3 regions of the Bacillus sp. CZDM1 genome follow, and region 3 is predicted to be linked to each of the others. Evidence: riboswitches for the same ligand, from Rfam matches in the RefSeq annotation. Region 3 holds a riboswitch; each other region holds the start of a gene.

Region 1 (3,285 bases), 230 kb from region 3:
ACAAACAGCTTGGAATCCATACGCATAATAACATGCAGTTAGCATTCGCCAATACATTAGCGGCATTGCAAAACGGAGTTACATACCTGGATTCGTCTGTTTATGGCATGGGTCGTGCTGCTGGTAATTGTAACACAGAACTACTTGTTAGCTACATTCAAAAACCAAGCTATGAACTTAAGCCAGTACTTGAAGTGATTGAAAAGCACATGTTAGACATGCGTCAAAAGTGGGAGTGGGGTTATATTATTCCGTATATGATTTCTGGTGTTCTTAATGAACATCCCCGTGTCGCCATGGCTTACCGCGATAGCGACAATCGTGATAAATTCGTCGATTTTTATGATAAGGTAACATCCCCCGAAGCCTCCATTGCAACAGCAATGAAATAGGTAAGATTGAAAAAAGTACCTCTCTTGAGAGGTGCTTTTTTTGTCTTACCTAAAGACCGTATAACATGCAATTGTAAGGTAGCAAAAAATCTTTGCGTGAACACCTTTTTAAACATTGCTATGCAAAATATTTTGGCATAGGCAAAGAAATTTTGCGGTAATTCCATTTAAAAGAATTATAAAATCTATATTTCTAATGGAAATCATCTTGGCACACTTATTGCATTATAAAAGAACAAGATATAAAACAATATTATGTTGTCAATGGTGAAAATCAGTAAAAGAAAAAACTGATTCTATTTATCAGTAATTTTCAGAAGGTTCAGTTTTAAAAATAAAAAAATGAAGTGAGGAATAATTATGTGGGTCATTACGGTGCATTTAGAAAAGAATATTCAAATGTTTGAGTTCGATAATCAAGAGGAAGCAAGAGCCACTTACAAGAGTATAAAAGGGTGTAAATATCTCAGTGAAGTGATTTACTATAATGATTTTGATATAGTTGAATCACATTATTAATCCGATTTTTCCAATTTTCAGAAGTATTGACAGTGTATATAGGGGAGTTTAGATTATTTTATATTTTTGAAAAAAAGTATTTTACTTTTCTTAAGATAACAACTATTATAATATTGAAAATAGTTTCAAATTTCTAAATCGCTGAAACCATTTAGGCACGGGGGAACCATATGGATTTAATCAATCCAAGGGGTGAATCCTTTTTAAGGTAGGGCTACTCAGTAGGCCCGAATCCGACAGCTAACCTCGTAAGCGTTTATGAGAAGGAAGATGGAACTTGTGACACGATTATTTAGTGTCTACAAGTCTATTTCTCATGACTTGTAGACACTTTTTTTATTTCTTAAATAGATTTTCTACTCCTAGGGGGATTATTTATTTTCAAAAGGTAATAGCCTACATATGTTTGAAACCGCTTTCTATAAAAAATGAAAGGACTGAAGCAAATGTTACCAGAACGTGAAGTAGAAATATTCCAGCAATCTGTAGATCGACAAAATGAACAGACATTAAAACGCGAGTTAAAATCTAGGCATTTAACAATGATTTCAATCGGAGGGGCAATTGGTACTGGACTGTTCCTTAGCAGCGGGACAGCAATCAGCACAGCCGGCCCTGGAGGAGCTTTACTTGCATATACCATAGTTGGCGCAATGGTCTTTTTTATCATGACGAGTTTAGGGGAAATGGCTGCATTTATGCCAGTTAGTGGTTCATTTAGTACATATGGGACAAAATTTGTAGACCCAGCATTTGGTTTTGCGATTGGATGGACCTACTGGTTTAGCTGGGCGATGACCATTGCTGCTGAATTAGCCGCCTCAACCATGATCATGAAATTTTGGTTTCCGGATAGTCCTTCCTGGGTATGGAGTGCATCATTTTTAGTACTTATATTTCTATTAAACTATTTATCTGTTAAGGGATATGGGGAAGGGGAATATTGGCTATCCTTAATTAAAGTATCAGCGATTGTACTATTTATTATTGTTGGTGTTCTGATGATTTTCGGCATTATGGGAGGAGAAGCAGTAGGGTTTAAAAACTTTACAGTGGATAATGCTCCTTTTTCAGGTGGTATTTTAAGTGTTTTTGTTATATTTATTGCAGCAGGTTTTTCTTTCCAAGGTACGGAAATTGTGGGCGTTACGGCAGGAGAAAGTGAGGATCCAGCCAAAAATGTACCAAAGGCAATTAAAAGTGTTTTCTGGAGAATCCTGATTTTTTATATTTTGGCGATTGCTGTTATTGGGCTTCTTATTCCATATACCAATCCGAATTTACAAAATGATAATGTGATGGTAAGTCCATTTACCCTTATTTTTGAAAAGGCTGGGATTGCCTTTGCAGCTTCAATTATGAATGCGGTTATTTTAACTGCGGTATTATCAGCGGGTAATTCTAGTTTATATGCTTCAACACGCATGTTGTATTCGATGGCGAAGTCGGGACAAGCACCTAGGATTTTTGGACAACTTAACAACCGTGGAGTTCCCGTTGCAGGTATTATTCTAACCTGTGCTATAGGTGCGCTTGCCTTTTTGGCTTCCTTCTTCGGTGATGGTATGGTCTATATATGGTTAATGAATGCAATCAGTATAACAGGATTTATTTTCTGGCTAGGTATTTCCATCAGTCATTATCGATTCCGAAAAGCTCTTATCGCTCAAGGGCATTCTCTAGACAAGTTACCATATAAGGCAAAATGGTTTCCGATTGGACCAATTTTCGCGATTGCTTGTGGAATTATCGTAATAGTAGCTCAAAATTTCCAAGCCTTTCTTGCCGACCAGATTGATTGGGGCGGAGTTGTAGCAGCTTACTTAGGTATTCCGTTCTTCCTTAGTTTATATTTTGGATATAAATTGATTAAGAAAACGAAAGTGGTTAAACTTGAGGAAGTTGAGTTTGACTTTGATAAAAAATATCATTAGACGATAACGTGGTTATTGTTGAAGATGGAGAGAATATTCAGGCTCTTGGGAATGGTCCCAAGAGCCTGTTTCATTAGGAACACATTCATTAATAATTACAAAAAAGTATCTTTCTATTTTTGGGTAGTGAAATTCGAGATTTCTAGTTCTTATATCTTACTTATACTAATTTCCAAGAGTTGTATGTTATAATTCTATCAAATCAGACTATTAAAGCAAGGAGTGAAAATAATGATAATTCGAAGTAAAGCGGATGTGGAGCAGTTTTGCGAGAGGTTTGGTGAGCTGGCAAGTTGGGATGGTTCGAAGTACTACATTGCCGTACAAGATGAAGTAAACAGCGGTACCCTTACATTTATGCAATATCCAGATGGCACACTGACTGCACATCGGAAATATCAAACGTTTTGGGACATACATGAGCTTCCGGTTGATAGTAA
Region 2 (3,285 bases), on a different contig from region 3:
CGTATGAGTATTGGCCATAAAAGGACCCAATACCTCTGAAACCTTTTGTTCAATTGGTCGAAATAATCTTCCGCTTGCCGTCCAATCAGCATATATTATAGGTTTTCTTCCGTACGGCGAGTCAAATTCCTGATGATTGCCGATAACCTGAGACCGAAATTTTTGAAAATATTCCTCAAGATTGTCCGGCAGTGTATACCACTTACTTCCGATCCTTGCAGTAATCATGCTTCAACACCTCTCTGTGAGAATCTGTGTTAATTACTATATGCAAAGCTTTTTCACTTGCCGACAAAAAAAGCCTGATCCATTTGGACCAGACTGTTATCCTTTATAATTAAATAGGATTCTTTGCAGATTCCTTACGATTCACTTCATCAATTTTTTGAACAAACATGTGAAAAACTCGCTGCTTCTCTTCTAGGTCTTTTATATACTCTTTTAATTGGTTATAACTTTCCTCAAACGGTTTATGATACCTCTGTCGTATACTTTCAATAATTTCTTCGTTCACCGTTGATTGAATGACTTGCTTGGTAATCCCGTATTTGTAAGAATATACCTTTAACTCTTGTGCCACTTCTTCATATTCTTTATCAATTTCGATAAGGACTGATGAAATATCATCCTTCCACTCTTCTAGTGATTTCTGTAAATAGGATTTAACCATTGTGTCTTCCATCATTGCACCCGCCTAATAAAGTCTAATGTTACCTTCATTATAACGGTGATTGTTTACAGCCTAATTTCTAGTAGTTTACAATGCTATATCAATAAATAGGATAATGTTCCGATTTACATTAAATAACTAGTTTAATAGATACATACTAAGAAACGGCATCTATCATAATTGGGACATTTTGCGTAATATTGTTTGCATTTCCTAAATCAATATTAATGATTAAAGAATAGTTAAAAGTTTCTTGATTTTTTTTAATATCGTCAGGAACATTGATTAAGAACGAAATTTTTCCAGTCTGGTTTGGACTACACTCAAAAGAACAGAAAACGGAATGACTATTTACTATTTCTTCTACAAATGCCTGGGAATCAATCCCTACTAGATCGATATCATATCTTTTTATTTTATTTTTTAACAGGCCGCCTGTTATCTCAATGGTACCGTTAATAACACTTCCGGCTTCGTATACCTTCTTATCCAAATGGACCATTGTTTTTGGCAAACCTATCTTTAGCTTTGTTAAATAATCTTTTAATGTCATTTTCTTCACCTGTTCCCTAAAATAGGCATAATAAAAGACCAACAGTAAATCAAGCTGCTTAAAGTGTTAATCAAAACAAAAAAGCCCCTGTACTTGGCGGTCCATGACCTCCTTCGCTTTAGCCGACGAAGTTAGCTGACGGGTAGGATGGCGAAAGAAATTCTCATCCCTTCTACAATAGTAGAATTAGCCCCAATAAATTGGTTCCTCCGTACCCATTTTGATGGGTTTTGGCCGAAATATTTAATTTAATATTGATTATGACGATAATTTTATCCTCAACCTGATTACTTGTAAAGAGTGATATTCGCCTAAATTAACTGCCTAATCTCCAATTTTAAATAAAAACAATGATTTCTCTAGTGTTTGCTCATGTTTCATCGATATTTGACAACTTTGTCCCTTTTTTATTTTGTAATTAATTTTGCGAATTCTTTTAAATTGGTTGAATACTTAACATACAGTCGCGGCAGGTAAAAATCCTCGTTTTTGATATCCTTTTTCGAATAAATTTCTGGTGTTGTCGTCAATCCAAATGAATAAAACTTTTTCGTTTCTGAAGCTGTACGTTCATTATAACTTCCATATGGATAGGCTAGGGCAATGACAGGTTTCCCTGTTATCTTTTCTATTTTCTCCTTCGATCCTTTTAATTCATAGTGGAGATTTTCTGACTTTGTCAAATCTGGATGTGTAGCTGTATGCGACTGAACAGAAATAACACCAGAGTCCGACATCATTCTTAATTCTGAAATATTTAACCGATTTACATTACCGACAAAATCCGATATTACAAAAAAAGTTGCTTTTGGCTTAAAAGTTTCATCCTTTAACCTCTGGAGAATCTCAAAAGCGTTACGATTATTTTTATACCCATCATCAAAGGTTAGAAAAATAGGTTTCTTTATTTTACCAAGTTGATTCCACTGTTCGAATGTTACTAACGTATATCCCTGATTTTTCAAATAGATCATTTGCTTTTCGAAATTCTCGGGAGTTACAAATAACTCTTTGGACCCTAGACCGGAATAATTATCAATGGAATGATAAACTAAGATAGGTACCTTTTGCTGTGAAAAAACTTGGTCAGGCAAGCAAATGAGAAGAAGAAGAAGAACTACTAGTTTTAACATGCAGTAAAGCCTCCCTTTTTTTCCAAGCCAGTTTTACCTAGTATTCCTCAGTCCGTATGTTTTATCTCTTAAATAAACATGATAAACTGAAAGAATATACCTAATTTAAGGAGAGGTTTAATGTCTGATTATAAGGTTTTATTTTTAGATATTGATGGAACCATCATTAAGCCGGATGATACCATCGAGGATACTGCGATCAATGCAATTCGTCAGGTTCAAGAAAAAGGAATTGAGGTTTTTTTAGCCACTGGCAGACCTTTACATGAAATCAGGGAACTTGCGAAAGAGTTAAATGTCCATTCCCTCATTGGGTATAACGGTGCATTTGCCATTTATCAAGGTAAAGACCTATTTCAAGAGCCAATGAACAAGGAAAGTGTCAAACAATTTATTGATATTGCGAAAAAAAATCAACATGAACTTGTTTTGTATACGAAAGACCAAAATATATTTTCTGATATAGAAGCAGATGGTGTAAAAGAATTTATAGAAAAGTTTCACTTACATAAAAATGACTCCTATTCACCATCAAACGATTATGAAGTTCTCGGAATGACCTTGATCAATTTAAAAACAAAGGATACTGCATTATATAAACATGAAGATCAAATCCACTTATCACAAGTAAATCTTGAAGGTATGCTTCATTGTTATGACGTGATTAGAGATCAAGTCAATAAAGGCATTGGTGTTCAATATGTCCTGAAGCACCTTGGATTTAAGAAGGAAAATGCTATTGCATTCGGTGATGGAATGAATGACAAAGAAATGCTTCTGAGTGTTGGTGAAGGATTTGCAATGGGAAATGGCCATCCGGACCTCTTTCAATATGCTAAACATAGAACCACTTCCGTAACAGAATCAGGTATCTATAATGGATTAAAAGCATTAGGGATTATCGAGTAAGCGAAAGCTGTGCATATGCA
Region 3 (3,285 bases):
TTTTCATCATCTCGTTCAAAGGAAACATAGACGGCGAGCACTTGATCCGCTCCTAGAGATTTTGCGTAATTAAGTGAATTTTCTACCACTTGTGTAATTCCTGCTACAGGAACAATAATTACGTTCCCTTCGATTGGAATTGCAGGTTCGTCGGCATTTATTCTTAGTTGTTCACCCATGGCCTCATAATGCTTTCTAATTCGGTAAAAAACGATAACAATGACAGGCAAAAATACCAATACCGGCCAAACCTGGGCGAACTTAGTTAAAAAGAACATAATGGTAACAATAAAGCAAATCACTGCACCTAAGGTATTAATAAATAGCTTAGCCTTCCAGCCTTGAGGCTTTTCACGAAGCCATTTTAACATCATTCCCGTCTGTGACAACGTAAAAGGAATGAATACTCCAACCGCATATAGTGGTATTAAGTGCTCAGTTTGACCTTTAAAAAATATAATTAGGAGGATGGAAGCTAAACCTAGGACTAAAATTCCATTTGAATATCCTAACCGGTCTCCTCTTATTTTGAACATTCTTGGGATAAACTTATCGTTTGCTAAATTTACTGCCAGCAAAGGAAAAGCTGTATACCCTGTGTTGGCGGCAAGTATTAAAATCAAAGCCGTAGTCCCTTGAATAAAGAAATACATAAAATTCCGCCCAAATGTTTGCTCTGCAATTTGTGAGACTACTGTAACCGTTTCATTTGGCCTAATTCCATAATAATAAGCTAAAAATACAATTCCAGAAAATAATACAGCAAGTAATCCGCCCATTGCTGCTAATGTTTTTGCAGCGTTATTTGGGGCTGGATCTTTAAAGTTCGGAATTGCATTCGAAATCGCCTCAACTCCTGTAAGTGCTGAACTTCCTGAAGCGAAAGCCCTTAAAAGCAGAAATAAAGAAATCCCAGCAATAGGTGTACCAACAGGTGTATGCAATTCCGCTGGAACCTGACCTGTTACGATATTGTACATACCTACACCAATCAAAATGAATAAAGCGAGGACGAATAAATATACAGGATATGCTAAAATAGAAGCAGACTCTGTTACACCTCTTAAGTTTAATGTTGTAATAAATAACACAAAGACAATCGCTATACCCACATTATGGTCGTGTAGTGCTGGAAAGGCTGATGTTATGGCATCCGTTCCAGCTGAAACACTAACTGCTACCGTTAAAATATAGTCAACAAGTAGAGAACCTCCCGATATCAGCCCATAATTCACACCCAAATTTTCCTTTGATACTACATAGGCTCCTCCGCCATGAGGGTAGGCAAAAATAATTTGTCGATAGGATAAAATTAACGCCAATAATAAGATTAAAACCCCGATTGCGATTGGAATGGAATACCAAAAGGCAGCCGCACTAATAGTCACCAACACAATCAGGATTTGTTCCGGTCCATACGCAACCGATGATAAAGCGTCAGAGGAAAGAATTGCCAACGCTTTTGTTTTATTGAGCTTTTGTTCCCCTAATTCTGTTGACTTTAAAGGTCTGCCAATTAAAAATCTTTTGACTGAAGAAACCACTTTTTCCACTCCCGAGAAACCATAAATTGTGAATAACTTTCTATTACCTTATTAAATTGTCAAAAATGCACAAAAAAATGCCCACAAGTCAAAGTAAATAGACCTGTAGACATATATGCTCTGTCAACAAGCTCCACCTTCCTTCTCATTAACGCTTACGAGGTTAGCTGTCGGATTCGGGCCATTGAGTAGCCCTACCTATTAAAGGATTCACCCCTTGGATATACTATCCATATGAATGGTTCCCCCGCACCAATTGGTCTCAGCGATTTAGAAATATGAAACTGTGATTATCATACTCCTGTGTTTATCAAATGTAAATTAAAATTTTTAAAAGAAAAATATGATTGGAGAAATTTATGTCTAAAGAGAAAAAGCCGTTATTGACTGATGAATTTTTAGATGAACTTGCAAAAGAAATCAATGAAATATACGGTCCTCCGGATGAACAAAATAATAATACAAAGAATGATGAAAAAGATAATTAATCCACCATTCCATATTTCCGTATAACAATGGTACACTTGTCCAAATTGTTAGAATCGCTCACATTTTAAAGACAAACTCGATGATTAGTACATATAATAACGTATCCAGGATTTATGGTTGGGAGGAATATAAATGGATAATGTTATTCTGCTATCGAGAAACACCACTAACAGTGGGATATTGACTCTTCATCCCAAATTAGCAGAATCAATGGGAATTACTCAAATTACAGCTAGAAAGATCAGATTTGGAGCAAAAACCTATCAATCTATTGTAGAAATTTCTGATGAGCTACCCTTGAATGGGGCAAGCCTATCTGAAGATATTTTGGACATGCTGAACATACCTCAGCATTGCAGTCTTGAAATTAAGCAGCATGGAAACGAAATACAAATAGGACCCTTTATAGGTTTACTTGCTGGTTATTATCAAAGCTCCATCAAGAAATACCTTGAACAACTACGAGATTATGTTTTCCTTTATCATGAGATTAAAGGTGCAATACTTGTCTTTTCTCTTGACCATGTTGATAAAATCAATCATACAGCCAAAGGATATCTTTATAATCCACGAACAAAACAATGGGAAGAAGGTACCTACCCATATCCTTCAGCTATTTTTGTGATGACATCTTCTGTAAGCTCTGCGTGGATACAGCATTTCAAATCAGTCATTGGCGATGTCATTTTTAATGATTTCTTTCTATCTAGATTGAGTATTCACAAGAAATTAGCAAATTCAATTGGTGTAAAATGTTACCTGCCCGATACGATTCTTTATGGTTCTCCTCAAGATCTGTACTACTTTTTAAAGAAATTCCCTAATTTAACAGTTAAACCACTTAATAACGCAAATCGTTCAGTCATAAGAGTATACTTAAAAAACTCGAACTCACTCGTTATATCTAATCTGAGAACCTTGGAAACTAAGAGTTTCAAATTTAATAGTCGGGATCAAGCCTATTCCATTTTTAAACAATATTTTAAAGATGGAGAATATTTGATTCAGGAATCGATTGATGTAACAGGTTATCGAACGATGTCAATTCGAATCATTACTGTTAAAGATCAAACAGGTCAGTGGAAGGCTATGGGCTTGTTTACCCGAGGAGATCAATCTGGAGAGAATGAAGGTAAACTAATGCCTTTGGTTAAATTTCAAAAAGAGATGGTATCAGATTTCTTGCAGCAAAGTGATTTGTATGCATCCCTGACCTATCAGGAATTAACCCATATTGCTATTGACACAGTCA

Evidence for each region. A riboswitch is a leader RNA that binds a small molecule or an ion and turns the genes downstream of it on or off. The one in region 3 is predicted to bind cyclic di-AMP.
Region 1: another riboswitch for cyclic di-AMP. It lies ahead of ACY3XC_RS12450 (amino acid permease); the one in region 3 lies ahead of ACY3XC_RS11350 (APC family permease).
Region 2: another riboswitch for cyclic di-AMP. It lies ahead of ACY3XC_RS00270 (sporulation protein); the one in region 3 lies ahead of ACY3XC_RS11350 (APC family permease).

The regions. Positions count from the first base shown of each region.
Region 1 covers NZ_JBUESO010000004.1:457,734-461,018, reverse strand. The annotation lists gene ACY3XC_RS12460 (aldolase catalytic domain-containing protein) at 1-392, shown strand, start outside; gene ACY3XC_RS12455 (hypothetical protein) at 753-911, shown strand; cyclic di-AMP (ydaO/yuaA leader) riboswitch at 1,041-1,181, shown strand; gene ACY3XC_RS12450 (amino acid permease) at 1,358-2,845, shown strand; gene ACY3XC_RS12445 (hypothetical protein) at 3,077-3,285, shown strand, end outside.
Region 2 covers NZ_JBUESO010000001.1:48,598-51,882, forward strand. The annotation lists gene ACY3XC_RS00260 (aminotransferase class V-fold PLP-dependent enzyme) at 1-228, opposite strand, end outside; gene ACY3XC_RS00265 (hypothetical protein) at 338-682, opposite strand; gene ACY3XC_RS00270 (sporulation protein) at 828-1,223, opposite strand; cyclic di-AMP (ydaO/yuaA leader) riboswitch at 1,329-1,469, opposite strand; gene ACY3XC_RS00275 (polysaccharide deacetylase family protein) at 1,631-2,356, opposite strand; gene ACY3XC_RS00280 (Cof-type HAD-IIB family hydrolase) at 2,477-3,265, shown strand.
Region 3 covers NZ_JBUESO010000004.1:230,903-234,187, forward strand. The annotation lists gene ACY3XC_RS11350 (APC family permease) at 1-1,544, opposite strand, end outside; cyclic di-AMP (ydaO/yuaA leader) riboswitch at 1,682-1,822, opposite strand; gene ACY3XC_RS11355 (hypothetical protein) at 1,904-2,032, shown strand; gene ACY3XC_RS11360 (YheC/YheD family protein) at 2,166-3,285, shown strand, end outside.